Regions from separate parts of the Micromonospora sp. CV4 genome, predicted to be linked through region 2. Evidence: riboswitches for the same ligand, from Rfam matches in the RefSeq annotation. Region 2 holds a riboswitch; each other region holds the start of a gene.
The links. A riboswitch is a leader RNA that binds a small molecule or an ion and turns the genes downstream of it on or off. The one in region 2 is predicted to bind cyclic di-AMP.

Region 1 (9,653 bases), on a different contig from region 2:
CTGCCGGGACCCGTCCCGGCGGTCGTGCACGTACCCGCCGCTGCCGGAGTCCCGGACCACCACCTTGAGGTCCACGCCCTCGCTGACGAGCAGCGGCTCCAGCACCTGACCGATCTCGCCGCCGAGCGCGGCGCAGAGCACCACGTCGACCCCGAGCGACATCACCATGCGGGCCTGCCAGACACCCTGCCCACCCGGGTGCAGGTGCAGCTCGGGCTGGCCGTTCGGCTGGTCCACGGTCACCGTCAGCTGCGGCGTGGGGGCGAACACCATCACGTGCCCGCTCACCGGTCGTACCCGTTCATGCTCATGCCCTCCCTCGTCCTCACGAATGGTGGTTCCCCGTCCACCGTCCGTAGTGGGAAACGCGGTGTGCATGCCGAGGCAACGGTCCGTGTCCCTCCGGGCGTTGCCACCCCGACCGGGGTACGGGACGATCGTGCGACCAACGACGGCGGGAGACGGTGTGCTCAGGAGCGATACCTTCAGCTACACCGTCCAGGCCCGCTGCACGCCCCAGGAGGCGGCGGCCCTGCTGAGCGACCTGACCCGGCAGGGTGAGCTGCACCCGCTGATCGTCAGGGTCCGCCGGTTGCCACCGCGGCCCGGGGCTCAGGCCAGCTACGTGATCAGCGACCGGCTGGCGGCCGGCCCGCTGCGCTTCCGGACCAGCTACCAGGCGGACGTGCTGATCAGCGAGGACGACGAGATTGTCATGGTGGCCCGCCAGTGGCCGGCCACCACGGTACGCAACCACACCCGGCTGCGCGGCGAGCCGGACGGCCTGGTCCGGATCGACGTCGAGATCACCCTGACCGCGCCGGCGCCGCTGTTCCGGTACGCGTTCCGCCAGGCCCAGGCAGCCCACCTGGCCCTGGCCACCCGGCTGGGCGCGGCCCTGGACGCCCCGGACCGCGCCGACCTGGTGATAGCACCAGCCCGACCATCACCGTGGTGATCACGAGTTTGAACAGCACCCAGCGATAGCGCAGCAGGCCCCACGGGGTGAGCAGCGCGCTGGCCACGCCGATCAGCCAGACCAGCACGCTCAACGGCGCGAACAGCACGGTGCCGATCAGCGCGGCGACCGGGTAGACGACGGCCGGGTCGGCGCCGCGCTGTGCCGCGACACCGAGCGTGAGCAGCGTCAGGTCGGCGCCGAGCCAGCCGAGCGAGGTGACCAGGTGCAGGGTGAGCAGCGCCTTGCGGGCGGTGGGCGGGATCCGACGCATACCAGGATGCTGCCCGCCGGGACCGGCCGAAACGTCCGTCCGCCGACGACATCCGGGGTACGTCCGCGGACGTACCCCGGGCGGGCCGGCGCCCCGCGAGGCGGGGCACCGGCCGGTGGGTCAGTACACGGACAGGTGCACGTGGTTGGTGTGGTCGCTGGACGGGTCGCCGCCCGCCCCGCTGTACGACTTCCACCCGCTGCTGGGCAGCCAGATCTGTCGGTACCAGATCACGTACAGCACGGCGAGCCGGTCGGCGTTGCGGATGAAGTACGCGGCCAGGTTGTTGCCGTACGTCTTGTCGCCGCCGGTGGCGTCCCCGCCGAAGCCGCCCTTCTGCGCGGCGAAGTCGCAGGCCCGGCCCTTCGGGTGTTCGCCGGAGCCGCCGTTGCGGTGGCAGGAGACGTACCGGGTGAAGCCCGCGGCCTTGGCCTGGTTGAGCGCGTGCAGGGTGCGCGGGGTGATGCAGCCGGTGGCCGGGGTGGGGTCGTTGACGCTGCACGACTCCGATGGCCAGGAGCCGTCGGAGTTGCGGGGCGCGGCCGTGGCGTTGGCGGCGGAGGTGCCCCGGTTGGAGCCGCTGTCGGCGGTCGTCCTGGGCTTGGTGGTGGCCACGGTCAGGGCCCGTTCGGCCTGCTCCTTGCGCTTGGCCATGACGGTGACCTGCTTGCGCTGCTCACGGATCTCGCCGTCCAGGGCGACGCGCGTGCGGTTGACCTCGTCCCTGGTGGCGATGAGGTCGCGCAGCGCGCGGTCCTCGTTGGCGGCGACCGCGTCGAGCGTGACGGCCCGGTCCATGAAGCCCTCGGGATTGCTGCTGTTGAGCAGTGCCGACACCGTGCCGAGCCGGCCGGTGCGGTAGGCCAGCCCGGCGATCTCGTCGACCTTGCCGCTGCGTGCCGTCAGTTCGGTCTCGGTGGTCTTGAGCTGGGTGGCGAGTTGCTGCTGCCGCTGTACGGAGGTGGCCAGGGCGCGCTTCGCGTCCAGGTAGCCCTTGCTGGCCGCCTCCAGTTGAGCGCGCAGCGCCGGGGTGCCGCCCTCTTCGTCGCCGTCGGGTGCCGCGGCGGCCCGCTGGCCGGTCGGGGGAGCGGCCGAGGCGGCGCCGGCCGGGATCGCGACGCCGAGGGCGAACATCGCGACGATCAGAGCCGCCAGTCGGGCGGCGGGTGGTCGTGCTGGTACCACTACGCATGTCCTTCCGTCAGCCGCCGACCGGGTTAGCTGACGGGTTCGGGACGGAAGATCCCTACCGCTGACGCGGATGCACCCCAGGAACATGGTTCCCCGGTTCGCCCACTCGGGCGATTAGGCGGCGACCACCACCGGCGCCGGGAGGGCGCCGCCGGGTGGAGGCCGGGACCGAGCCTACCGGTGCCGGTGGGGCGAATGCAGCCGATGTGACGGACGGTGCGTGCGTCGTCACGCGAAATTCCGGCTAAAGCGAGTAGAACTCCTGAAATGCCATTACCATTCGACCGAACCGCAGGCCCCGGGGGCCGCGCCGGGTTCGATCTGCAGCGTCGCGTGCTCGATCCGGAAGTCCTCGTGCAGGGCGGTACGCGCCGCGGTGAGCACCGCACCGACATCGGCGCCGGGGGCCATGGTCAGGTGCGCGGAGGCCACCTCCATGCCCGAGGTGAGCGTCCAGACGTGCAGGTCGTGCACCTCGACCACGCCGGGCACCTCGGCCAGCCGGTCGTGCACGGCGGTCACCTGCAGGTGTTCCGGGGCGGCCTGCACCAGGATGCGGACCGCGGCCCGTCCCAGCCGCCAGGTGCGCGGCAGGATGAACACGCCGATGGCGACCGCGACGAGTGGGTCGGCCCACCACCAGTCGGTGACCTGGATGAGCAGCGCCGCGCCGATCACGCCGAGCGAGCCGAGCAGGTCGCCGAGCACCTCCAGGTAGGCGCCCTGGAGGTTGATGCTCTCCCGTGCCCCCGCGCGCAGCAGCGCGAAGGCGGCCACGTTGGCGAGCAGGCCGAGCACGGCCACCGCGAGCATCGGTCCGGCCAGCACCTCGTGCGGGTCGCCGAACCGGCCGATCGCCTCGATCACCACGTAGACCGCGACCCCGGAGAGCAGGACGGCGTTGGCCAGCGCGGCGAGCACCTCGAGTCGGTAGAGCCCGAAGGTGCGTTGCGGGTCGCCGGTGGCCCGCCGGGTGGCGGTGATCGCGGCGAGCGCCATCCCGATGCCGAGCACGTCGGTGAACATGTGCCCGGCGTCGGAGAGCAGGGCCAGTGAGCCGGTGTGGAACGCGGCCACCGCCTCGACCACCATCAGGGTGGCGAGCAGCCCGAACGCGGTCCAGAGCCGCCCCCGGTGCTGGTGCGCGGCGTTGGCGACCGACCCATGGTGGTGGTCATGACCTGCGCCCACGAGACCACCCTCCGCCGTCGGTCCGGACCCGGTCAAATGTATGCTCACATCGCTATGTATGCAAGTGTACGGCCGTCCTCCCTCCGGCGGGGCTCGCCGCCGCAGGTCAGCCCGTCGGGTCGATGGTGGTGAGGCGCTGGGTGGCCCGGGACAGCGCGACATAGAGGGTGCGCACCCCGGCGCCCGGATCCGCCCGGATCTCGCTCGGTGCGACCAGCACCACGCCGTCGTACTCCATGCCCTTCGCCTCCAGGCTCGTCACCACCTGGAGCCGCGGCGCACCGAGCGCGCCGAGCCAACCGGCGATCTCGTCGCGGCGGGGAACCGGCGTGATCACACCGACCGTGCCCTCCACCTCGGCCAGCAGGCCGGTTGCCGCCTCCACGGTCGCGGTCTCCAGCTCCGTCGGCGGCACCACCAGCTCGACCGGGTCGACCCCGGTGGAGCGGACGGCGCTCGGCAGCGGCAGGTCGGGGTAGAGCCGGCGGATCTCCGCCGCCGCCACCGCGAAGATCTCCGCCGAGTTGCGGTAGTTGGTGGTCAGCGTGAAGTCGTGCCGCTTGCGCCGGCCCAGCGCCTGGTCCCGGGCCCGGGTCAGCTCCTCCGGGTCACCGGTCCACGCGGTCTGCGCCGGGTCGCCCACCACCGTCCAGGAGGCCAGCCGGCCGCGCCGGCCGACCATCCGCCACTGCATCGGCGAGACGTCCTGCGCCTCGTCGACCACCACGTGCGCGTACTCCCGGTAGTCCGCCGGACGCTCCCGGGCCGCCGCCCGCGCGGCCCGCTGCCGCTCGCCGAAGGTGCTCAGCTCGCGGACCCCGCCGGCGAGCTGGAACGGGTCACGCTTGGCCCGGGCCGGCTGCGCCGGCTTGCCGAGCAGCGCGTCCAGCTCGTCCAGCAGCGCCACGTCGGCGATCGTCAACCCGGCCGCGTCCAGGGTCTGGTACGCCGCGCTGAGCAGCCGGATCTCGGCGGTGGAGAGGATCCCGCCGGCGTACCGGCGCAGGCGGTCCGGCCGGGCGAGCCAGCCGAGCACGTGCCGGGGGTGCAGACGCGGCCACCACGCCTTGAGGAACTCCCGGAACTCCGGCCGCTCGGCGATCTCGTCCTCGAACGCCCGCTGCTCCGGCAGCCGGCCGATGCCCGATCGGCGGGCCTGCGCCCACAGCGCGGCGAAGACGCCGTCGAAGCCGGCCCGCCGGACCTCGTTGCGCCGGGCGCCCCGGTGCAGCACGCGGTCCCGGATCCCGTCCAGCTCGGCCCGGTCCAGCCGCAGCAGCGTGCCACGGTAGAGCAGCCGCAGCTCGCCCGGGCCGTCCGGCACCGCGTCCCGGACGGCGCGCTCCAGCACCCGGCGCATCCGCAGTGAGCCCTTCACCGCCGCCACCTCGGGCGGGTCGGTGCGGGTGGCGGTCATGCCCGGGAAGAGGGTGCCCAGCGAGTGCAGCGTGGCGGTGTCCTCGCCGAGCGAGGGCAGCACCGAGGCGATGTACTCGACGAAGACCGAGGACGGGCCGACCACCAGGATGCCGCCGCCGGCGTACCGGCTGCGGTCGGAGTACAGCAGGAAGGCGGCCCGGTGCAGGGCCACCGCGGTCTTGCCGGTGCCCGGCCCGCCGGCGACGATCGTCACCCCGGAGCCGGGCGAGCGGATCGCCTCGTCCTGCTCGCGCTGGATCGTCGCCACGATGTCGCGCATGCCCCGGCCGGTGGCCCGGGACAGGGTCGCCAGCAGCGCGCCGTCGCCGACCACCGTCATCCCCTCGGGGGCGGCGGTCGGATCCAGCAGGTCGTCCTCGATCCGGGTGACCCGCTCGCTGCGGGACTGGATGGTGCGCCGGCGTACCACGCCCTGCGGCTGCGCCGGGGTGGCCTGGTAGAAGGCGGCGGCCGCCGGCGCGCGCCAGTCGACGACCAGCGTGGTCGCGTCCTCGTCGCGGATGCCGAGCCGCCCGACGTGCAGCACCTGCCGGTCCCGCAGGTCCAGCCGGCCGAAGACCAGCCCCTCGTGCTCGGCGTCGAGGGTGTGGCGTCGCTGCGCGGCGTGGAAGACCATCGCGTCGCGCTCGACGAGCGCGCCGAAGGTGCCCACCCGGGCCATCCGGTAGCCGTCCCGCTCGGCGCGGACCGCCGACTGCCGCAGTTCGGCGAGTCGGGCGTACACCCGGTCGAGGTGCCGTTGCTCGACGGCGATCTCCTGCTCCAGGGCGGTCTGGTCGGTCAACGCACGCTCCTCCTGACGTCGCCGGCAAGCGGCGCGAACCGCGCGGGCCAACCGCAGAAGGGTACGGCCCCGGGCCCGGCGTGCCGCGCCCGAGGTGCGGGAACGTGGTCAGGCACCCGTCCCGGCGGGAGTCGCGCCACTCGTCCGGGCGGCAGGCTCGGCGAGCACCCGGCTCAGGACGCCCGTCAGCGCGGCGTTCACCTCGTCCGGGCGTTCCATCATCAGCATGTGCCCGGCGCCCGGGCAGACGGTCAGCTCGGTAGCCGGCAGGACCGCGGCGATCGACTCGGCGCACGGCGGCGGGGTCAGCCGGTCCCGGTCGCCGACCAGGGCGGCGGCCGGCAGGTGGGCCAGCGCGGCGAGGGTGTCCAGCCGGTGCTGGGCGCCGATCGAGGCGCGGAACCCGCCGATCGAGCGCAGCGAGGCGCGGGCCACCGCCGAGGTCACCAGCCGGATGTCGGCCGGGTCGCAGCGGTCGCCGAAGAGCATCCACCGGATGCTCGGTTGCAGCGCGCGCAGCAGCGCCCGGGGTGCCCGCCACGACCCGCACCGGGCCAGCACCCCGGCGCCGGTCGTCTCGGCCAGTCGGATCAGCCGGGCGATCCGGGGGGAGAGCCCGTAGACGGTGTGCGTGTGCCCCTCGGCGGTGGTCGAGACGAAGACCAGGCCGGCGGTACGGGCGGCGAAGTGCCCCGGGTGGCGGTGCGCGTACTCCATGATCGTCATGCCGCCCATCGAGTGCCCGACCAGGACCACCCGCCCGGTCGGCGCGACCGCGTCGAGCACCGCGAGCAGATCGTCGCCGAGCTGGGCCAGGGTGGCCGTGGGCAGCGGCATGCAACTGGACCGGCCGTGCCCCCGCGCGTCGTAGGTCACCACCCGCACCGCTCCGTCGGACGACCCGGTGAGGGCGTCGACCTGCCGGTGCCAGCTGCGCCCGTCCAGCGTCCAGCCGTGCAGCAGGACGGCGGTGACCGGGGCGTCCGCCGGCCCCGTCGCCTCGACGTGCAGCCGTACGCCGTCGGGCAGACCGACCTCGAACCGCTCCGGCATCGCCACCTCCCAGGGCCGCCCGGCACCATCCGCACCGGGATACCCGGCGGTAACACCGGCTACCCGCCATGACACCACGCCAATCGCGCCGGAGGAACATTCCCGACCGCGCCCCTGGCCGCCGACGGCGGGCCAAGCTGAACGGCATGGGGTCGTCGGGGGCAACTCCCGGACCGCCGGAGGGCGGACCGCTGGCGCCGGGACGGCTGGCCGGCGGCACGCCACGAGCCGCCCTGGCCGAGCTGCTCGCCGGTAACCGGCGCTTCGTCAGCGGCCAGCCGCTGCACGGCCACGACGTCACGGCCGCCGCGGCGGCCGCCTCCGGCGACCAGCAGCCGTACGCGGTGCTGCTCGGCTGCATCGACTCGCGGGTGCCGCTGGAGGCGATCTTCGACCAGACGTTCGGCGCGATCTGCGTGATCCGTACCGGTGGGCACGTGCTCGACCGCGCGGTGTGCGGCTCGATCGAGTACGTGGTCGGCCAGCTCGGCGTACCGCTGGTGATGGTGCTCGGCCACGAGCGGTGCGGCGCGGTGGGCGCCGCGGTGGACGCGCTGCGCGCCGGGGCGCGGCCCGGCGGCTCGCTGGCCCACCTGGTGGACGAGATCGCCCCGGCGGTGCTCGAGGCGGGGCTGGACGACCCGGCGGTGCACCCGCTGGCGATCCGCCGGCACGTCCGGCGCACGGTGCACACCCTGCGCCACGACGACCTGCTTGCCGGGCCGGTCGCGGCCGGCCGGGTGGCCGTGGTGGGCGGCCTCTACGACCTGGCCACCGGGGAGGTCGCCCTGCTGGACCCGGCCTGAACCCGCACGGCTCTCGTCCCCGCGCACGGACGCGAAAACGCCCGCCGGGACCTCCCGGCGGGCGTTTTCAGATGATCCGGTGGGGGAGGGCTCAGCCCTCGAAGACGCCGGCCTCGACCAGGCGCTTCTCGGTGGCGTCCCAGCCGTCGCCCGGGTGGGTCGCGTTGAGGTTGTTGATCTCCGCCCGGATCTTGGCGGCGTGGCCGGCCGCGGCCAGCACCCGGATCTCCTCGACGAAGGCCTCGGAGTCGGTGCGCAGGTGCGCGGTCTTGCCGTTGGTCAGGTTGCGCACGTAGGCGTGCTTGCCGCCGTTGAGCGGGATGAGGTACTTGAACTCGCCCAGCACGCTGAGGGCGCCACCCTGGCCAGCCTGGCCGGCCCGGACGGACGCGCGCGCGGTCTTAGAGGTGTTGCTCGCCACGGAGGTACTCCTTGCAAGACGTACGGGAGGACTAGAACGTCCGGGGGCTGTGTGCGGGCGACCACCAGGTCGGCCCACGAAGTTGTGCGCGGCACAAGCCGCCGATGGAACTGTACAGGACCACGACATCAGGCTGGTCGTCGCGGTGTCCTGAGAGGCAACCGAGACCACCCGTCCGGCTATTCCGGCCGGCGATTTTTCCGATTCCCTGGCGCACCATCCGTCACAGGAGTAATCATGTGTTGCAGCAGCCACTCGGGTGGACGAGGTCGTAGGGGAAGACGCACCTCGCTCTCCGGGAGGTCACCGTGCCAACGCGTGGCGTCGTATACGTCCACTCGACCCCGCTCGCCGTGTGCTCGCACGTCGAGTGGGCGATCGCGCGCGTCCTAGCCGCGCCGGTCAACCTGCAGTGGACGGCTCAGCCCGTCGACCCCGGCGCCCGCCGGGCCGAGTGCGGGTGGACCGGTCGTCCGGGGACGGGCGCCGAGCTGGCTGCTGCCCTCCGGCAGTGGCCGATGATCCGTTTCGAGGTGACCGAGGAACCGAGTCCCGGCGCCGACGGCGAGCGTTTCATGTACGTGCCCGCGCGCGGCCTGTTCCGGGCCACCGTCGGCGCGGCCGGTGACATCCAACTCGGCGAGGACCGGCTGCGGGCGCTGATGGCCGGCGCCCGGGCCCCGGAGGCGCTGGCGCACGCGCTGGACAAGGCGCTCGGCACCGCGTGGGACGATGACCTGGAGCCCTACCGGTACGCTGGCGACGGCGCGCCGGTGACCTTGCTCACCCGGGTCGGCTGACGCTGCCGCCGCTGCCCCGGCCACCTGCCCGCACGTCCCGCCCGGCGACAGGTGGTCGGTAAGGTCAAGTTGCCCCGATAAGGGGGAACTGGTGGGATGGGCGGCGTGCCGATTCGCCCGCGCCGCGCCAGCGTCGCCGTCGCCGCCCTGACCGCTCTGCTCGTCTCCGGCTGCTCGGGCACTGCGGACCGTCCCGCGCCGACCCCCGGTCCGACCGGCACCTCCGCCGCCCCGAGCACCCCCGCCACCACGCCGCCCGGCGACCCGGCCGCCCGGGCCGCCGCGCTGGTCGCCACGCTCTCCGACGAGGACCTGGTCGGCCAGGTGCTGATGCCGTACGCCTACGGCGACTCGGCCACGAAGGTCTCACCCGGCTCGGCCGCCGGCAACCAGGCGCTGGCCGGTGTCGACACCCCGGCCGAGATGATCGCCAAGTACCGGCTGGGCGGGCTGATCCTGGTCGGGTTCAGCGCCGACGACCCGACCAAGGGCAACCAGGAGACCACCAACGTCGACAACCCGAAGCAGGTGCACGAGCTGACCGGCGGGCTCCGGGCCGCCGCCGGCCGGCTCGCCGCCGGCCCGGCGCCCTTCCTGATCGGCACCGACCAGGAGTACGGCGTGGTCACCCGGATCACCAACGATGTCACCGTGCTGCCCAGCGCCCTCGCCGCCGGTGCGGCCGGCGACCCGGCGCTGACCGAGGCCGCCTGGCGGGCCGCCGGCGCCGAGCTG
Region 2 (9,653 bases):
CGCCGGCGTGCGGGCGCAGGCGATTCTTCCCGACGGCGGCCTGGTGGACGACTTCCTGATCGTCGAGGCCGACCGGCAGGTGCACGTGCTCAACGCGCCCTCCCCCGCCGCGACCAGCTCGCTGGAGATCGCCCGGCACATCGTCTCCCGACTTCCGGTCGACGCGCCCCGCTGAGTGCGAGCGCCGGGCCGCGCGAGGGTCGGGCGGTCAGGCGTGCGCCGACGGGGCGACCGCGCCCCGGGGCCGAGGCACGGCCGGTTCGGCGCCGAGCCCGGTGGCCACCGACTCGACCAGGGTGCCGAGGTAGGTGTCGGTGATCGGAGCGCGGGCGATGGCGAGCCGCCAGTAGAGCGGGCCGATGATGAGGTCGACGGCGGCGTCCGGGTCGGTGTCGGCGGGCAGCTCGCCGCGTTGCACGGCGCGAGTGACGAGTCGGCCGCCGACCTCCTGCTGGCGGGCGTGCAGCACCTGACGCAGGGTCTCGTCGATGGCCGGGTTGCGGGCGGCCTCGGCGAGCAGGTCGGGGATGATCTGCGAGGCCAGCGGATGCCGCAGCGCGTGCGCCACCGCCTGGAAGAGCAGCGCGAGGTCGCCGCGCAGGGTGCCGGTGTCCAGCACCGGCAGCTTGCCGTGCGCCGCGGCGGCGACGATCTCCAGCACCAGCTCGACCTTCGAACTCCACCGCCGGTAGACCGCCGTCTTGCTGACGCCGGCCCGGCGGGCCACCGCCTCGATGGAGAGCCGGCCGTAGCCAACCTCGGCGAGCTCCTGCATCAGCGCGCGCCGGATGGCCGTGGTGATCTCACCACGCAGCACCGCCGCGCCGGCCGGGGCGCGCCTCTTCTCGGTCGTCACCAGGGACTCTTCTCGCAGGTCACGACGACCAGCGTAGCGCAACGACGGTACGGTTGCGTCCCGACGTGTTTCGGACTACTGTCCACGCAGCGACGAGGCGGCGCTCCGCGCACAGCTCCCACTAGGATTCCATCGTCGCGAGCAACCCCGTCTGCACGAAAGATCGGAGCGCCATTTCCATGGCCACCACCGCGCTGGTCGACCCCGACACGGGCCTGACCCAGGCGCAGCTGGCCGCTCGGCACGGGCTCCGGGTCGCCGGTGAGCGACCCACCCTCGTCGAGTACAGCCGCCGACTCTGGGCCTACCGGCACTTCATCGCCGCGTACGCCAACGCCAAGCTGGTCGCCTCGTACAGCAACGCCAAGCTGGGCCAGCTCTGGCAGGTGCTCACCCCGCTGACGAACGCGGCGGTCTACTACCTGATCTTCGGGGTGGTGCTGGCGCAGAACGAGAACATCCCGAACTTCATCGGCTACCTGACCACCGGCCTGTTCATCTTCAACTTCACCCAGAGCGCGGTGCTGGCCGGCACCCAGTCGATCAGCGGCAACCTGGGGCTGATCCGGGCGCTGCACTTCCCCCGGGCCAGCCTGCCGCTGTCCACCACGGTGACCCAGTTCCAGCAGCTGCTGGCCTCGATGGTGGTGCTGCTCGGCATCGTGCTGGTCACCGGGGAACCGATCACCCTGAAGTGGCTGATGCTGGTGCCGGCCCTGCTGCTGCAGGCGGTGTTCAACGCCGGCGTGGTGCTGCTGGTGGCCCGGATGGGCGCCAAGGCCAGCGACCTCAAGCAGGTCATGCCGTTCATCCTGCGCACCTGGATGTACGGCTCCGGCGTGCTCTACAGCGTCACCCTCTTCGATCGGCTGCCGGGCTGGGCGACGACGCTGGTCCAGTTCAACCCGCTGCTGGTCTACATCGAGCTGGCCCGCTACGCGCTGCTCGATCAGCCGCCACTGCTCAACGAGTCGCTGACCCAGCTCTGGCTGGTCGGGGCCGGTTGGGCGCTGGTCGGCGGGATCGGCGGCTACATCTACTTCTGGCGCGGCGAACAGGAGTACGGCCGTGGTTGATCACATGCAGGCCACCGACGAGGCGACCGTCTCCCTGCCCGTGCTGACGCAGGAACGGATCCCCACCGTGGTGGTGGACGACGCGCACATCATCTACCGGGTGCACAAGGGTGCCACCGGTGGCACCACGCCGGTGGCCGCGCTGCGCCGGCTGGTCAAGCGCACGTCCGCGCCGAACGTGCGGGAGGTGCACGCGGTGAAGGGGGTCTCGTTCACCGCGTACCGGGGCGAGGCGATCGGGCTGATCGGCAGCAACGGCTCCGGCAAGTCCACCCTGCTGCGGGCCATCGCCGGCCTGCTGCCGGTCAACCGGGGCGCGATCCACACCCAGGGGCAGCCCTCGCTGCTCGGCGTGAACGCCGCCCTGCTCAACGACCTGTCGGGTGAGCGCAACGTCACCCTCGGTTGTCTGGCCATGGGCATGCACCCCGACGAGGTGGCCCAGCAGGCCGCCGGGATCATCGACTTCTCCGGGATCAACGAGCGGGGCGACTTCGCCAGCCTGCCGATGCGCACGTACTCCTCCGGCATGGCGGCCCGGCTGCGGTTCTCCATCGCCGCCGCCAAGAAGCACGACGTGCTGCTCATCGACGAGGCGCTCGCCACCGGCGACAAGGGTTTCCGCAAGCGCAGCGAGCAGCGGGTGCGGGAGCTGCGGGAGGGCGCCGGCACGGTGTTCCTGGTCAGCCACCAGCTCTCCTCGGTGCGGGACACCTGCGAGCGGACGATCTGGCTGGAATCCGGCGTTCTGCGGATGGACGGGCCTACCGACGACGTCATCCGGGCATACGAGGCCTACGCGAACAGCAAGTAGGGTTGGGCGAACAGACGGCTTCGACAGGGCAGCGCCGAACCGCGTCGCCGTTGGGGCGGCGCGGTCCGAGCGTTAGGGTTCATTCCGTCGCCGCTCGGGCGGAACCTTCCGTTAACGCATACCTGAGAGTGAGGATCCGGCAATGACGCAGGACCAGACCACTGGCCCGGACGCCACACCGGAGACCTTGGCGCCGTGGCGGCCCTCACGGACGGTGGCCGTGGTGCTGGCCGGCGGCACCGGGACCCGACTGGGCCTCGGCATCCCGAAGCAGCTGCTGAAGATCGCCGGTAAGCCGATCATCGAGCACACCCTGGCGGTCTTCGAGGCCGCCCCGGAGATCGACGAGATCATCGTGCTGATGGCCACCGGGCACGTCGAGGACGCCCGGCAGATCGTCGAGAAGGCCGGCCTGCGCAAGGTCACCAAGGTGATCGAGGGCGGCGACACCCGTAACGCGACCACCCGGATCGCATTGGACGCGGTCGGGCCGGCGGACTGCAACATCCTCTTCCACGACGCGGTGCGTCCACTGCTCAGCGGCCGGATCGTGCGCGAGTGCGTCAACGCTCTCTGGACCTACGACGCCGTGGACGTGGCCATCCCGTCCGCCGACACGATCATCCAGGTGGACGAGAACGACTGCATCACCGACATCCCGGTGCGCTCGCGGCTGCGCCGCGGGCAGACCCCGCAGGCGTTCCGCTCCCCCACCATCCGCGAGGCGTACCGGATCGCCGAGGGCGACCCGAACTTCGCCGCCACCGACGACTGCGGTGTGGTGCTGCGCTACCTGCCGGGCACCCCGATCAAGGTGATCGACGGCTCGGACGAGAACATCAAGGTCACCCACCCGGTCGACGTGCACCTGGCGGACAAGCTCTTCCAGCTCGCCGCCGCGCAGGCGCCCCGGCTCACCGACCACCGCAGCTACACGGAGGAGCTGACCGGCCGCACCGTCGTGGTGTTCGGCGGCAGCTACGGCATCGGCCACGAGCTGACCGAGCTGGCCCGACGCTACGGCGCGCAGGTCTTCCCGTTCAGCCGCTCCACCACCGGCACCCACGTGGAGCGCGCCGAGGACGTCGAGGTCGCGCTGAAGACCGCCTTCGAGGCCACCGGCCGGATCGACCACGTGGTGGTCACCGCCGGCATCCTGGAGAAGGGCGCCCTCGCCGAGATGGACGAGGAGACGATGGACCGGCTGCTCCAGGTCAACTTCGTCGGCCCGGTGACGATCGCCCGGCAGTCCCTGCCGTACCTCCAGCAGACCAAGGGCCAGCTGCTGCTCTACACCTCCAGCTCGTACACCCGGGGGCGGGCCCGCTACGCGCTCTACTCCGCCACCAAGGCCGCCCTGGTCAACCTCACCCAGGCGCTGGCCGACGAGTGGGCCGATGTCGGCGTACGGGTCAACTGCATCAACCCGGAGCGGACCGCCACCCCGATGCGGACGCGGGCCTTCGGCGAGGAGCCGGAGCACACCCTGCTCGCCGCGGAGGCCGTCGCCCAGTCCTCGCTGGACGTGCTGATCTCCGATCTGACCGGCCAGGTGATCGACGTACGCCGAGCGCCCGGTGACGGGCCCTCCGCGACCGTGCCGGCCCAGGCCGGACCGGGCCGGGTCGGTTCGCCGGCCGGTGCGGCATCCGCGAGCTGACGCTGACGACGGCGGAACCCCGACGGCGGCGAACGGAGCGACATGCGTGGTGATCTGGTCCGAAAGCTGGCCGCCCGGTGCCTGAGTACCGGCCTGGCCGTGCTGGCCTTCGTCACGGTGGCGCTGACCGGGGCCACCGGATGGGGACTGGCGCTGGCCGTCGCCGCGCTGGCCGCGGCGGCCGCCGAGCAGCGGATCCGGCCCGGCGCTGACCTCGTCGCCGAGACGGCGCTGATCGCCGCCGCCGTCCTGGTCGGATACTCCCGGCGGCTGGACGACGGGCTCGACCCGGCGCTGGTGGCAACCGCGCTGGTGCTGCTGGGGCTGGTGCTGCTGGTGGGGCCGCTGCGGACCGCCGGCAACCTGGAGGTCCGGGTGGCCAACCTGCCGGTGCGGGGCTGGACACCGCTGATCGCCGACCAGCTCGGCACCGCCCTGCTGGGGCTGCTCGCCGTGGTGACCCTCGCCTCCGCGTTGACCCTGCCCGCCGCCGTGGCGCTGGTCGCCAGCCTGCTGGTCGGCGTCGGCGCGGGGGCGGTCGCCCTGGACCTGGCCCGGCGCCGGTTCCGGCCGGCCGCCGGTGGCGGGGCCGTCGCCCGCGCGCTGCGCCGGCACCGGCCGGAGTTCCTGCTCTACTTCTCCGCGCCGCCCGGCTCGGAGTACCAGGTCACCATGTGGCTGCCGTACCTGGAGCGGATCGGGCGGCCGTTCATGGTCGTGCTGCGCGAGCCCGAGTTCCTGGCGCCGATCGCCGCGGCCACCGACGCGCCGGTGGTCTACTGCCCCACCCTGCGGGCGATCGACGAGGCGCTGGTGCCGAGCCTGCGAGCGGCGTTCTACGTCAACCACGGGGCGAAGAACAGCCACTGCATCCGGTTCACGCAGCTCACCCACGTGCAGTTGCACCACGGCGACAGCGACAAGGCGCCGAGCGCCAACCCGGTGTCGGGGATCTTCGACCGGATCTTCGTGGCCGGCCCCGCGGCGATCGACCGGTACGCCCGCGCCGGGGTGCAGATCCCGCCGGAGAAGTTCGTGGTGGTGGGCCGCCCGCAGGTCGAGTCGATCGAGGTACGCCCCGAGCCGGTGCGCGGCCTGTCGCACCCGACGGTGCTCTACACCCCGACCTGGACCGGGCACCACGCCGACGCCGACTACTGCTCGCTGCCGGTGGCCGAGGGCCTGCTGCGCCGGCTGCTGGAGCGCGGCGCGACGGTGATCCTGCGCGCACACCCGTACACGGCGCAGAACCCGGCCTCGGCCCGCCAGCTCGGCCGGCTGACCGAGTTGCTGGTCGCGGACCGGGCCCGGACCGGGCGGCAGCACGTGGTCGGCGCCGCGGCCCGCGAGCTGAGCCTGACCGAGTGCGTCAACCGGTCGGACGCGCTGATCTCCGACGTGTCCGGGGTCATTTCGGACTACCTCTACTCCGGCAAGCCGTACGCGGTCACCGACATGGGCGACGAGGGCGAGCGGTTCGTGGAGAACTTCCCACTGGCCGGATCGGGCTACGTGCTGCGCCGGGACATGGCCAACACCGACGACGTGCTGACCGCCCTGCTCGACACCGATCCGCTGGCCGAGGCCCGGTGGGCCACTCGCCGTCGCTACCTGGGTGACTTCCCGGTCGAGTCGTACGCCGAGGCCTTTCTCAGCGCGGCCCGCCGGGAGTTGGCCCCGGCGAAGACCCTCGCCGCGTCGGCGCAGGTGTGACGGCGGACGCCCTCAGCGGTACGCGTCCAGCAGCGCCAGCACCGCCCCCGGATTCTCCACGTGCGCGTTGTGCCCGAGCCCGGGGAGCGTGACGACCGGTACGCCGAACTCCTTGAGCTGCGCGTCGGTGACCATCGGGTCCTGCTCGCCGCGGGCCAGCACCACCGGCACGTCGGTCGCCGCCAGCAGCGCGGCGAGGTCGGGAGCGCCGACGGCGAACGCGGCCGGGTCCATGGCGAGGCGCCACCGGCCGTCGACCTGGCGCAGCCCGGCGTCCACCAGCGGGTGGTCCGGCGGGACCAGGCCGGCGAGCCCGGAGACGCGCAGGTAGCGACGGGCCGCCTCGGTGCGGCTGGCGGACCAGCTGACCGGGCGGGCGGCGAGTTCGGCGGCGCGGGTCAGCTCGTCGGGTGACCACACCGCCTTGATGCCCAGCCCGACCATCGCGTCCACCGGCATGCCGGCGGCCCGGGCGGCCAGCGCCAGGCCGACCACCCCGCCCAGCGAGTGCCCGAGCACGACGATCCGGTCGTCGGGGGCCAGGCCGTGGGCGATCCGCTCGGCGAGCCCCGCGAAGGAGTACGACGGCAGCGGGGCCGACCAGCCGTGACCGGCGAGGTCCGGTGCCAGCCACCGCCCCGGCCAGTGCTGCTCCAGCAGCGGCGCCCAGGGCAGCCAGACGTCGCCGGTCGCCCCCATTCCGTGCAGCAGCAGCAGGACCGGCCCGCGGCCGGCGTGACCACCCGATTCATCCACCACGGCCGCAGTCTCCCACGGTTCGGGGACGGGTACGAGAGCCCGCGTCGGCGGCACCTGGGGATACACCGACCAATGGAGATCCACTGTAGAGTCCGCCGGCTGGAGAAACGCCGCGGGCGCCGGCCCCTTGTGGGGGACGGCGCCCGCAGCGGCTGCGCCCGGGTCAGGCGGAGTAGCCCCGAGTGGCGATCCAGTTCGCCAGGTCGATCGTGGTGATCCAGTACGCCGGGTCGGCGGCGTTCGCCGAGTCGGCGATCCGCACGATCCGGCCGTTGTCCTTGTAGCCCACGACGGCGATGTAGTGCCCGCCGCCGTAGGAGTGCCAGCCACCATCGGTGTCGGTGGCGTCGCCGGCCACGTTGGCCACCACGCCCCGGCCGGCGGTGATCGCCGTGACCACGTCGGCCTGGAGCCGGTCCATCTGGGCGGGGCTGGGCGCGCCGGCGAACATGCGGGTCCGGTACGGGGAGCCCTTCACCTCGGCGTTGAGCACCCGGGTGGTGTCCAGGGCCGAGTTGGTGCCCATCTCGGTGGTGCCCAGCTTGGCGCCGAGCTCCTCCTGGGTGCGGTCGATGCCGGTGGCGCTGAGCGCGTTGCGGGTGGCTGCCGGCCCGCAGTTGTAGTACGTGTTCTGGGCCTGGTAGTCGTAGTCGAGCACCTTGGTGGCGGGCGGCTTCGGCGGCGCCGGCTTACGGGTCAGGTCCGGGTTGCCGCTGGCCTTGGCGGCCGGCGACGCGGCGCTGGCCGTCGGTGCGGCGCTGCTCGGCGCGGTGCTGGCCGAGGGGGTCGCGACGCGCGCCTCGCCGCGGGAGGCGACGGTGTCGCTGCGCATCTCGGCGACCGTGGTCGCGGTGTGCTGGCTGGCCGGGGCGTCGTCAGTGCCGGCGATCAGGGCGCCGGTGGTGGTCGCGAGCGCGAGAGCCGCGGCGGAGGCGGCGACGATCTGGTACGGACGCTCGGTGGTGAGACGACGGAGCTGACGCTTCAGGGTGTGCTTCACGGGGTCCTCCACGGATCGGGGGGTGAGCGGCACACCGGGCCGGACCGATTTCCGGGCAGGCGCCAGCGCGCGGACCGTGGTCCGCGGGTGGTGAACCGCTCAGGGGACTGCCCGGCGTGGCCGGGCGGAAGAGGCGGTGACCCTGGGGGTCAGCTCACCGGACGGATGAGCGGGGGCACCGCGGCGCCGTGGAGGCGGGGAAACAACCGAGGGGTGGAGAGGTGCTGCACGAGGATGGAACTCCTTCCGACACCGCCTACCGGGTTAGCTGACGGATTCGGGCGGGAAGATCGCCCTACTGCGGGCCGTGGCTCGCGGATTCACCCCGGACGTACCTGGGTCCCCGGTTCGTAGATCACGATTGAGCGGGTCGGCGCGGCGTCGCCTCTTGCGATCGGTTACCGCACCGGACGGGACGACACTACTGGTCGGTTCAAGTGCTGCCAAGCCAGGTTCACCTGCGTAAACCTGGATCTGCGCGCGAATTTCTGCGCGTATTGCCACTGACGCGACTCGATGGGACAACCGGTTATGGTGGCGCCTACGGTCGACAACCGGACAGGCCGTCGACAATGGTTCCGCATTCGCGCGAACATTGCGCCCGACCGTTCCGACTGCCCGTTACGACGGCGGTGTGATCGGGCTCACGCCCCGGTCGGGGCATTTCCTCAGCCCACCCGCGCCGGGTGCCAGCGCGCCGCGGTCGCCGGCCGGGCCGCCACGGTTACTGCCGGCCGCACCGGCACCAGGATCGGCCGCAACCGGGCCGCCGTCGCGTACGCCTCCGCGGCGAGCGTGCGGGCCGCCTCGGCGGCCAGTTCCGCATCCCGCCAGGTGGACCGTTCGCGCTCGGCGGCGGCCCGGTGCTCGACCAACTTGCCGTCCCGCACAGCGCGGCTCAGCAGCACCTCCTGCTCGACCGGGTGCCGCCGGGGATCCCAGCCGTTGCGGTGCGCGAAGACGTCGGTGAGCTGACGCATCGACAGGTCGCCGCGCCAGTGCGCCGCCATCGCCGCGCGGTGCAGGTAACGCTCCCGGGCGGCGTACTCGCTCGGGGACTGCGGCGTACGCGGTGTGGGCAGCGAACCGGCGCCGGCGAACCGACGGGCGGCCCGGTCCGCCTCCTCGTACGCGGCCCAGGCCCGCTCAGCCGCCTCCTGCGCGGCCAGCCAGTCGGCGCGACGTCGTCGGGCGGTCTGCGCCGCGCCGGCCGCGGCGACGGCCACCTCCTCGGCGTACCGGCGCAGGTCTGCCGCCTCGACGGCGGCGAGCTCCCGAGTGGTGGGCGCAGGAGACTCCTCGACGCCCGGACGGTCCCGCTCGGGGCGGGCGACCAGCACGGTGAGCACGGTCAGGGCCAGCAGGAGCAGTGCCGACCAGATGGCGGCGGCCTGCGGAACCTCGGTCAGGAACTGGTAGAGGACGGTCTCCATGATCGGCACCTCGGAGGAAGGAACGCTGCGGTGGGGAGCCGCACAACCGACCCGGGCGGGACCACGTGGCGGGCCACGGGCCGGCGGGCGGGGATGCGGAGTTGAGTGATCGACAGGCGTGGCGGCGGGACGTCGTCCCGGTGGCTCAGCGCCGCGGCGGGGCCCGGGAGGCCCGCGTGGCCGGATCGGCGGTGCGCGGCGATCGCTGCGGACCGGCCTCGATCGCGGCGGCACCGGCCTGCGCCGGAACGGCGGCCTCGACGGCGGGTGCCGCCGCGTGCGCGTCGGGCGAGACCGGCGGGGCGGTGCGGTCGACGACGACCGGGGCCGCGAGGGCCACGG
Region 3 (9,653 bases), on a different contig from region 2:
AACTCGTTCGACTGCTCGGGCCTGACCCAGTACGCGTACAAGGCGGCCGGGATCTACCTGACCCACCACACGGGTGACCAGTGGCACGAGGGCAAGGCCATCTCGCGGGCCGACGCCCGCCCCGGTGACCTGGTCTTCTTCTTCAGCGATCTGCACCATGTCGGCCTGTATCTGGGCAACGACAAGATGGTGCACGCGCCACGCGCCGGCAAACCGGTGCAGGTGGCCAGCATCAACAACATGCCGGTCGCCGGGTTCCGCAGACCCGGCTGATCCAGCAGGCACGACGAGGGCCCCCGGTCGAACGACCGGGGGCCCTCGTGCCGTTTCAGCGGTTTCAGCGCGGTGCGCCCACCGGAGACGGCAGGAGCTGCACGTCGGCGAGGTCGACGTACATGATCCGGTGGCCGAACTGGATCTGCGCGTACCGGTTCTGGCCGCGGATGACCGTCCAGTCACCCGGTGACGAGCCGTCGAACGTGGTGGCCCGGTAGTACTCGCCCGGCAGCACCGCGCCGACGGCGTACCGCTGGCCGGCCGCCAGCGTGTACTGGAGCGGCGAGATCGGTTGGTAGGGCACCCCGGCCGGGTACGCGGCCTCCTCGGGGTACGCCCGTCCGTACACGGGGATGGTGGCCCGTCCGGGCTTCGGGGTGGCCACCACGCCGACGGTCCAGCTGGCGGTCGGCGCCGACGCCGGGTTGTGGAACCACGCCTTCTGCCCGAGGTACCAGATCGCCGTCCAGTCACCCTGACGGCCGGCGAGGGCGTACGTCTGGCCGGCGGACGCCCGGGCGCCGTGGTCCGACACGGCCATCGTGTTCGGGGTGCCGTCGGGGCGCAGTGCGATGTCGTTGACCAGTGGCGCGTCCGCGGACGGCGCGCTGCGCAGCACCACCGCCGATGAGCCGCGCGGCGCGCACGGCACTCCGGCCGTGACGCAGCCGGTGAACGCCGGCTGGTTGGTGTCGTAGTCGGGGTCGATCCGGACCAGGCCGGTGGCCGGGATGCCGGTGTCCAGCCGTGGCGCGTGCAGCAGCGTGAAGTAGTGCGTCCAGTCCCAGTACGGGCCCGGGTCCCAGTGCATTCCGCGCACGGTCGAGGCGACGGTGCCGGGCACGTTGTCGTGACCGATGATGTGCTGACGGTCCAGCGGGATACCCAGCCGCAGGGCGAGGTGCCGGACCAGTTTGGCGGAGGTCCGGTACATCGCCTCGGTGTACCAGGTGCCCTGCGCGGCGAAGCCCTCGTGTTCCAGCCCGATCGACTTGGCGTTGACGTACCAGTTGCCGGCGTGCCAAGCGACGTCCTTGGTCTTCACGTGCTGGGCGATGTGCCCGTCCACCGAGCGCAGCGAGTAGTGCCAGCTCACGTAGGTCGGGTCCTGGACGAGTTGCAGCGTGGTCGCCCAGCTCGCCTCGGTGTCGTGGATGACGATGTACTCGATCTTCTGCCGGCCGGGCCGGTCGGAGAGGTCGTGGTTGCCGTAGTCCCCGGCGCCGAACGCCTCGTACGGCGCCGGGATCCACTCGCAGGAGATGGTGCTGGGGCACTCCAGCCCGTCCGGACGGGCGAGCCGGCGCAGTCCCAGCCGGTCCAGCCACGAACGCTGAGGTTGGATCGCCCGGGCCGGCAGCGTGATCCGCTGGCCGTCGTCGGTCACCCGGGACTCGCCGGCGCCGATGGTGGTGAACACCTCGTCGGCGAAGGCCGCCGCGGCGTCCGCGCTGTCCGCGCCCGCGTAGCGGGCCACCGCGCCGTACCAGGCCGCCGGGTCGGTGTCGGCGCCCACCGGCGCGCCGAGCTCCCGCTGGTAGGCGGCCAGCAGCGCGGCGCCGCCAAGGATGTTGACGCTCGCGTCGGTACGCAGCGACTCGGGCGCGGCACCGGTCAGGGCGGCGGCGGCGTCCACGGTCTGCAACGCGGCGGCGGGCGGCGCGGGATCCTCGGCCGGGCGGGGCGCCACCACCCGTGCCGGCCGCGAGTCGTCGCCGCGCGGGTCCTCGGTGCCGGCATCGTGGTGGCCGCGCCCCGGCAGGGCGGCCACGTGCCGGGCGTCGGTCAGGTGCATCGGGCCGTAGCCGCCGCTGGTGCTCGGCGTACCGGCGTTGGTGTCCCAGCGTGACTCCAGATAGGAGACGCCGAGCAGCACGTCGGCCGGCACGCCGTACTCGGTGGCCGCGGCGACGTACTGCTGCTGACGGTCGGCCGCGGGCGCGGCCACGGCGGGGCTGGCGGGTAGCGGTACCGCGGTCGCGGCCGCGACCACGGCGGCGGCGAGCAGCGCGCGCCGGCCGGTGGACAGGGTTGGACGGTACATCGAACCCCCTAGATCTGGCGGGTGAAGATGAGGCCACCTTCGCCCCGCCCGGAGCCCGCGTCAATACCTTTCCATCCAGCGGAGTATGTAGAAGAAAACTTTCGTCGTCGGTCGTCGTCCCCCGCAATCGGTACGGAGTGTCACGGCCCCACCGGTTGCGGATCGGTAACGGCCGTCTCTACTCTGGTCATTCGTCGGGCCGACAGCAGCTCCGCCCACCCGGGCGGTAACGGACCGACACCGCCGAGTCGCTTCTCAGCGAACCGGGGACCCAGGTTTCCTGGGGTGAATCCGCAGTCACTGCGGTAGGGCGCCCACCTTCCCGCCCGAACCCGTCAGCTAACCCGGTAGGCGGTCAGGAAGAAGGAGTACGGAACCCGGTGGCTCACCAAGCCCCGCGGCCGTCGTCCGAGCGGCCGGCGTCAGCCGGCCCGACGTCGATCGTGCCGCGCCCACGCTGGTCCCGCTTCACCACCGCCCTCGCCGCCCTGGTCGGCGTCGCCGTCGTCCTGACCGGCAGCGCCACGGCGGCCCACGCCGACCCGTCCGTCGCCGAGATCGAGCGCCAGATCGACGCCGACTGGAACAAGCTCGAACCGATCATCGAACGACACAACGCCACCCGTACCGACCTGGCCGGGAAGCGCAGGCAGGCCAACGCGCTGGCCGCCCGGATCGCCCCGCTGGAGCGCCAGGTCGACGCCGCGATGGACAAGGTCAGCTCCCTGGCCGTCCGCGCGTACAAGGGTGAGAACGTCTCCACCGTCAACGCCGTGCTGGGCAGCAGCTCGCCCAGCGAGGTGGTCGGGCAGCTGGAGATGCTCGACCGGTTCGCGCACGACCAGCAGCAGGACGTACGGCAGGTGGCCGACCTGCGCGACGAGTTGGCCCGGCAGAAGGCGCCACTGGACGAGATGGTGGCCCAGCTGACCCGCACCGAGGCCCAGCTGGCGGCCAAGAAGAAGCAGATCAACGACGAGATCGACCGGCTGCAGAAGCTGCGCCTCAAGGTCTACGGCAACGGTGGCGGCGGCCCGCTGCGTCCAGCGCCCTGCCCGGCGAGCTACCCCGGCGGCGGTGCCGGTGTGGCGGTCAAGTTCGCCTGCGCGCAGATCGGCAAGCCCTACGTCTGGGGCGCCGAGGGCCCGAACTCGTACGACTGTTCCGGCCTGATGCTGGCCGCCTGGGCCAAGGCCGGGGTGTCCCTGCCGCACAACGCCGCACAGCAGAGCCGGGTCACCAAGGACGTCAGCAGGGCCGACCTGCGTGCCGGTGACCTGGTCTTCTACTACAGCGACATCCACCACGTCGGCATGTACGTCGGCGGTGGCTGGGTCGTGCACGCCTCGCAGGCCGGCCAACCGGTCAAGATGAAGAAGGTCGACGACGGCCCGATCCACAGCTACGGCCGCCCGGGCTGATCCCCGGTGACCGATGGGCCCGTCGCGATCTGTCGCGGCGGGCCCTCGTCGTTACGGCCTCAGCGGGTCGGCCAGGTGCGCCAGTGCTGCCAGGCGCGGCTCGGGGTCGGGCCGCGCTGACCCTGGTAGCGCGAGCCGTAGACCACCGAGCCGTACGGGTGCTCGGCCGGCGAGGAGAGCCGGAAGATGCAGAGCTGCCCGATCTTCATGCCCGGCCAGAGGGTGATCGGCAGGTTCGCCACGTTCGACAGCTCCAGCGTCACGTGCCCGGAGAAGCCCGGGTCGATGAAGCCGGCCGTGGAGTGCGTGAGCAGGCCGAGGCGGCCCAGGCTCGACTTGCCTTCGAGGCGGCCGGCGAGCTGGTCACCGAGCGAGATCACCTCCAGCGTCGAGGCGAGCACGAACTCCCCCGGGTGCAGCACGAACGGCTCGCCGTCGGGCACCTCGACGACCGAGGTGAGGTCGTCCTGCTGCATGGCCGGGTCGATGTGGGTGTAGAGATGGTTGTTGAAGACCCGGAACAGCCGGTCGAGTCGTACGTCGATGCTGGACGGTTGGACCAGGGTGGGCTCGAACGGCTCCAGGCCCAGCGTGCCGGCCTTGATCTCGGAGACCAGGTCGCGGTCGGAGAGCAGCATCGGACCACCATAGCGGCGTTGCCGGCAACAGCCAGATTCGGTGCCGGTGACCAGCGCGTCGAGGTCGCTGGTCGTACATTTGTTCGATAGAATGCCGGCATGGCTTCCTGGTCCGAATTCGCCGCCGACGAGCCCCGACTCGCCGACGGGATCCGCGTTCTCCTCCAGCAGTACGGGCCGGGCTTCGGCTACCTGGCCACGGTCCGCGCCGACGGCGGGCCGCGGGTCCATCCGGTCTCCCCGGTCATCACCGACGAGGGTCTCTTCTGCTTCATCCTCGACTCGCCGAAGCGTCGCGACCTCGAACGGGACGGCCGCTACGCGCTGCACTCGTTCCCGCCGGAGGAGAGCGACGACGAGGCGTACGTGGCGGGGCGCGCCTGGCCGGTCACCGATCCGGCCCGGGTGGCCCGGCTGGCGCAGAGCGCGCGGGCGGCCCCGCAGGTCGACTGGCGGCTGTTCGAGTTCACCGTCGACGTGGCGATGCTGGCTCGCCGCGAGCAGCACGGCATGGGCATTCCGGGTGGCGCGCCCGGCCGTCCGGCCGTCCAGGTCTGGCTTGACCCGCACGCTCCGCCCGCCGCGGCCGGGCCGTCTTCCGTGCCGCAGACCCGCCCGGCCCGCCGCAGCCGTGACGTCCAGCGCTCGGCCGCCTGACCGCGGCCCACGATCCGGTCCTGGGGAAAGACGCCGGTGCCGGCTCCGTCGTGACGGGGCCGGCACCGGTGGTACGCGGGCAAGCTGCGGACCACGGGGTACCTGGGTGCACCGGCTGGGTGACTCAGGTACAGTGGTGCCGCTTGCGGGTGTAGTTCAATGGCAGAACATCAGCTTCCCAAGCTGACAGTGCGGGTTCGATTCCCGTCACCCGCTCCAACGCGAAGGCCCTGGTCAGGATGCCGAATCCGAGCCGGGGCCTTCGAGCTTCCAAAGGTCGGTGACTGTCGATCGGCCATCCTCCGCCGGACGGTCGGGTGACGACGAGCGGCCCGCGGGCGACCATGATGTCGAGATGACCACGGTGGACGACCGGCCGGAGGGCACTGAGCCGGTATCGATCCGTGCCCGCACCCGCGCGCTGCGCCTCGGGGCGGCGATCCCCCTCGCGATCGTCGGTTTTCCGTTCCTGCTGGGGATGGCATTCAACCTGATCTGGTGGTCACCGGCGCTCGGCGGCCCGGGTCCCAACCCGTGCGATCCTGCCATCGACGGGTGGGGAGCCTGCTGGCGTCCGGAGCAGCGGACCTTCTGGATCGTGGCCGCTGCGGCCGGGCTGCCGGGCGCGGTCTGCCTCGTGCTCACGCTGGTCCGAATTTTCCGCACCGGCCGCTGGTGGCCGTGGCCGATCGCGGCGGCGGCGCTCCTCATCGCCTGCAGCCTGGCGCTGTCACAGATTCCTTGAATGCAGGGCGGGGTTCGAGTCCGGCGGGCTCGGCCGGGGTTGCGTCGCGTCGGCACGATGAGCCGGTGCGTCGCCTGATCATGATCCTGAGGCGCCCGGTCTGGGTGACCGTCGGCTGCGTGCTGCTGATGGTGATCGGTGGTGCGTTGTTCTGGTTGCCGATGCGCACCCAGTCCGCGCTTGAGGACTGGGAGACCGAGTTGCGGGCCACCGGTGTACCGGCGCGGGGGATCATCTACGACCGGGTGGCGAAGCGCGGTGGCACCTCCACCACAATGCATCTCCGGTACGACGTGGCCGGCAGGACGTACGAGCAGGAGATCGGCTGCGTCGAGGTGTGCCTGCCGGTCGGCGATGAGGTGTCGATCTGGGTGAACCGCGCCGATCCGAGTGACTTCGTCACCGACTTCGACGAGCTGAGCGGACATCGGGGCCGCATCCAGGGCGTCTTGGGCGCGGCCGGATTCGTGGTCCTGGTCGCGGGGATCCTTCTCACGCTCTCCCGCATCCCGTTCCGCAAGTGGTTCCCCGCCCGCGTGCGGCCACGGCGGTCCGGCGCTCCGAGCAGGGACGGCCGCGCGTTCACGAGCCGTTCGAAGCACAAGCGGGTCGGTCGACACTGAGCCGATGCAGGGCACCTCCGCACTCGGCCGAGGTCGATGCCGATGAGTCATTTGCCGGCTAGTGTCCGGCCTGGAGGTGGTCCCGTGTTCACCGAAGCGTTTCCGATCGTGACTACGCCCGACCTGCCGAGACTGATCGCGTTCTACCGGGATGTCGTCGGCTTCGAGCAGATCTACCGGTTCCCGGACGACGGCGAGCCGGAGTTCGTCGCCCTCCGCCTGGGCAACAGCGAGCTGGGCCTGGCCGCCGACCCGAAGGCCGGCGAACCGGCCCACTCGCATCGTTGGGAGCTGTGCGTTTACGCCGATGACTGCGACGCCGCCGTGAACGCGCTGCGCTCGGGGGGTGCGACGGTCACCGAAGAACCGGTCGACCAGCCGTGGGGTGAGCGGTCCGCCCGGGTCATGGACCCCGACGGCAACCGCCTGCTGGTGCTGTCGCGCCTGTCCTAGCGCCGTCAAACGCGCAGAGATCTTGGACAGTTTCCGTTACGCCCTTGGGCTCAACTGGTGGTTGCAACACCCTTTCGTGATTGTCGTTGGGGTGGTTATGGCGTCGAGGTTGAGTCCGCTGGAGCGGGAGCAGATTGGGTTGGGTCGGGCTGCGGGTGAGTCGTTGCGGTCGATCGCGCGAAGGTTGCAGCGGTCGGTGTCGACGATCTCGCGGGAGGTGGGTCGGTTCGAGCGTTACGGGCAGCGGTATCAGCCGTTGATGGCGCAGTGGGCGTCGTTTCTGCGGCACAACCGGTCCGGGCGGGTACCGCGGTTGGCTGTTGACGGGCCGTTGCGTGAGACGGTGCTGGATATGCTGCGGCGACGTCGTTCGCCGCAGCAGATCGGCGCCCGGCTGCGGGTGCAGTTCCCGGACACGCCGGAGATGTGGGTGTCGCACGAGACGATTTACCAGGCTATCTACCTGCAGGCGCGGGGTAACCTGCGCGCGGAGTTGGCTCGGCAGGTGGCGTTGCGCTCGGGTCGGGCCGCTCGCCGTCGCCGGGCGGCGCCAGGCGGGGCGGTGCGCTCGGCCCGGCCGTGGGTCGCTCTGCGCATCGCTGACCGGCCGGCTGAGGTCGCTGACCGGGCGGTGCCCGGGCACTGGGAGGGCGACCTGCTCGAAGGGGTACGTCGAGGTGGACGCGGTGGTTCCGCGATCGCCACTTTGGTAGAACGCGCCACCCGGTTCGTGATCCTGGTCGGGCTGCCCGAGGGCAAGGTGTCCGAACACGTCGTGTCCCAGTTGGCCGCCGCGATGAGCTGGCTCCCGCAGCGGTTACGGGCCTCGTTGACCTGGGACCAGGGCGTCGAGATGGCCCGCCACCGTGACTTCACCATCGCCACCGACTGCCCGGTCTACTTCTGCGACCCGCACAGCCCCTGGCAACGCGGCAGCAACGAGAACACCAACGGGCTGCTACGCCAGTACTTCCCCAAAGGCCATTTCGACTTCACCACCATCGACCAGGCTGACCTCGACCACGTCGCCGACGAACTCAACGATCGCCCCCGCATGACCCTGGGCTGGGCCACCCCAGGTGAAAAGATGACCCAGCTCCTCGGTGTTGCAACCACCGGTTGAGCCCGCCGCCAGAACGGAAACTGTCCAAGATCTGTGGGCGGTCTGGCTGCCGGCTGGGTGAGCGGTCGGCCCGGGTCAGCCTGCAGTGATCGTGTCGGCGGTCATCGTCGCCAGAACAGGAGATGGGTGACTCCGCTGGGGCTGGGCACCGACTCCAGGTGGAAGCGGTCGAGAAGATCGCGAGGGCTGGCCCACAACCGCTCACCCCGGTCGAGGTCGACGGGCGCGACGGCGATGTGCATGGTGTCGACCAGATCGGCATCGAGGAACTCGCGGATGGTGGCGACACCACCACCGAGGCGTACGTCCCGACCGTTGGCTGCCTGCTTCGCCTGGGCCAGTGCCTCGGCCGGGCTGGCATCGAGGAAGTGGAACGTGGTGTCGGCCAGGGTGAACGACGGGCGTTCGTGGTGGGTGAGCACGAAGACCGGCGTGTGGAACGGCGGGTTGTCCCCCCACCAGCCCAGCCAGTCATGGTTCTCCCAGGGGCCACGCTGGGGGCCGAACTTGTTGCGACCCATGATCTCCGCGCCGATGTTGCACTCGGCGTCGCGGGTCAGGTAGTCGTCCAGACCGCGCGTGCCGCCGGGCTCGGTGCGATAGACGAAGCTGGCGGTGGCGGCCCGCCAGGAGAACAGCGGAGTGGGGTCCGCGTGGCCGAAGGGCCGTTCCAGGCTCTGTCCCTCTCCGGTGCCGAACCCGTCGCGCGAAACGTTGAAGCACTGCACCCGCAACAGTTGCGGCATGGGATCCCCTCTCGGGTCGATGGTCCGTATCCGGTCGGCGCGGTTCAGTTCGTGGTCACCGTCGGGCCGCCGCCGCGGCCCCGGTCGTCGAGCACGAGTGGGGCGCGACCGCCCACCGCGTACCGGATGTGGGTGACCTGCGGCGTGTGGAGGACGCGGGTGGGCGTCAGCTCGGTCGCCTCCTTCTCGCCAAGGTCGAGGTCCGCGTCGAACAGGCGGAGGCCGGTGCCGAGCACGACCGGTACGACGTGCAGCTCCAACTCGTCGAGCAGGCCGGCCTTGAGGACCTGCCGCACGAGGCTGCCGCCGCCGGCCACCGCGACGTCCTTGCCGCCGGCCGCGGCGCGCGCCTGCTCGACGGCACTCGCCACGCCGTCGGTGACGTAGGTGAAGCTGGTGCCACCGCCGCGGAGCAGTCGCTCGCGGGGGCGGTGCGTGACGACGAAGACCGGCGCGCGGAACGGCGGCACCTCGCCCCAGGGGACCTCACCTCCGTCGGCCATCCGCCGCCCCATCACGTACGCGCCGGCCGAGCCGAAGGACTCGGCGATCACCTCGGAGTTGGTGTCCTGCTCACCGCCGGCGAAGCCCTGTCGCTCGCGCCACGCCATCGCCTCGGTCGCCCAGCGGGTGACCCGGAAGAAGCCGGCGCTCTCGGCCGAGTCCATCCAGTCGCCCTCACCGGCGAATCGCGGGCCGGCGTAGAACCCGTCCGCCGACACCGACAGCTGTGCGGTCACCTTCGTCATCTCGCGTCGTTCCTCTCCTCGGGCGACCCCCGGCTCGGGTGCCGCTCACCGATGAGTCGGAGCCGACCGCTCGCTCCCTACCGGGCTAGCGTGTGACCTACGTCACGCCGGTCTAGCGAGAAACTGCTCGATGGCCTCGCGAAACCGCTTCACCTCACGAGGCGGGAGATCGGGGTCG

Region 1: another riboswitch for cyclic di-AMP. It lies ahead of EAD98_RS21590 (hypothetical protein); the one in region 2 lies ahead of EAD98_RS16300 (C39 family peptidase).
Region 3: another riboswitch for cyclic di-AMP. It lies ahead of EAD98_RS20340 (NlpC/P60 family protein); the one in region 2 lies ahead of EAD98_RS16300 (C39 family peptidase).

The regions. Positions count from the first base shown of each region.
Region 1 covers NZ_RCVI01000309.1:24,660-34,312, reverse strand. The annotation lists gene EAD98_RS21600 (PfkB family carbohydrate kinase) at 1-288, opposite strand, end outside; gene EAD98_RS21595 (SRPBCC family protein) at 467-958, shown strand; gene EAD98_RS21590 (hypothetical protein) at 1,353-2,366, opposite strand; cyclic di-AMP (ydaO/yuaA leader) riboswitch at 2,423-2,554, opposite strand; gene EAD98_RS21585 (cation diffusion facilitator family transporter) at 2,697-3,614, opposite strand; gene EAD98_RS21580 (AAA family ATPase) at 3,721-5,838, opposite strand; gene EAD98_RS21575 (alpha/beta fold hydrolase) at 5,947-6,891, opposite strand; gene EAD98_RS21570 (carbonic anhydrase) at 7,038-7,697, shown strand; gene EAD98_RS21565 (hypothetical protein) at 7,789-8,118, opposite strand; gene EAD98_RS21560 (DUF3145 domain-containing protein) at 8,427-8,918, shown strand; gene EAD98_RS21555 (glycoside hydrolase family 3 protein) at 9,015-9,653, shown strand, end outside.
Region 2 covers NZ_RCVI01000265.1:87,368-97,020, forward strand. The annotation lists gene lhgO (L-2-hydroxyglutarate oxidase) at 1-175, shown strand, start outside; gene EAD98_RS16270 (TetR/AcrR family transcriptional regulator) at 209-856, opposite strand; gene EAD98_RS16275 (ABC transporter permease) at 1,036-1,932, shown strand; gene EAD98_RS16280 (ABC transporter ATP-binding protein) at 1,937-2,746, shown strand; gene EAD98_RS16285 (bifunctional cytidylyltransferase/SDR family oxidoreductase) at 2,889-4,406, shown strand; gene EAD98_RS16290 (CDP-glycerol glycerophosphotransferase family protein) at 4,449-6,119, shown strand; gene EAD98_RS16295 (alpha/beta fold hydrolase) at 6,132-6,878, opposite strand; gene EAD98_RS16300 (C39 family peptidase) at 7,042-7,890, opposite strand; cyclic di-AMP (ydaO/yuaA leader) riboswitch at 8,117-8,256, opposite strand; gene EAD98_RS16305 (hypothetical protein) at 8,547-9,311, opposite strand; gene EAD98_RS16310 (hypothetical protein) at 9,457-9,653, opposite strand, start outside.
Region 3 covers NZ_RCVI01000295.1:22,916-32,568, reverse strand. The annotation lists gene EAD98_RS20350 (NlpC/P60 family protein) at 1-273, shown strand, start outside; gene EAD98_RS20345 (N-acetylmuramoyl-L-alanine amidase) at 338-2,320, opposite strand; cyclic di-AMP (ydaO/yuaA leader) riboswitch at 2,552-2,688, shown strand; gene EAD98_RS20340 (NlpC/P60 family protein) at 2,764-3,741, shown strand; gene dcd (dCTP deaminase) at 3,801-4,379, opposite strand; gene EAD98_RS20330 (pyridoxamine 5'-phosphate oxidase family protein) at 4,479-5,036, shown strand; tRNA gene EAD98_RS20325 (tRNA-Gly) at 5,182-5,255, shown strand; gene EAD98_RS20320 (hypothetical protein) at 5,392-5,781, shown strand; gene EAD98_RS20315 (DUF3592 domain-containing protein) at 5,847-6,404, shown strand; gene EAD98_RS20310 (glyoxalase/bleomycin resistance/extradiol dioxygenase family protein) at 6,489-6,857, shown strand; gene EAD98_RS20305 (IS30 family transposase) at 6,880-7,980, shown strand; gene EAD98_RS20300 (dihydrofolate reductase family protein) at 8,082-8,726, opposite strand; gene EAD98_RS20295 (dihydrofolate reductase family protein) at 8,771-9,475, opposite strand; gene EAD98_RS20290 (contact-dependent growth inhibition system immunity protein) at 9,578-9,653, opposite strand, start outside.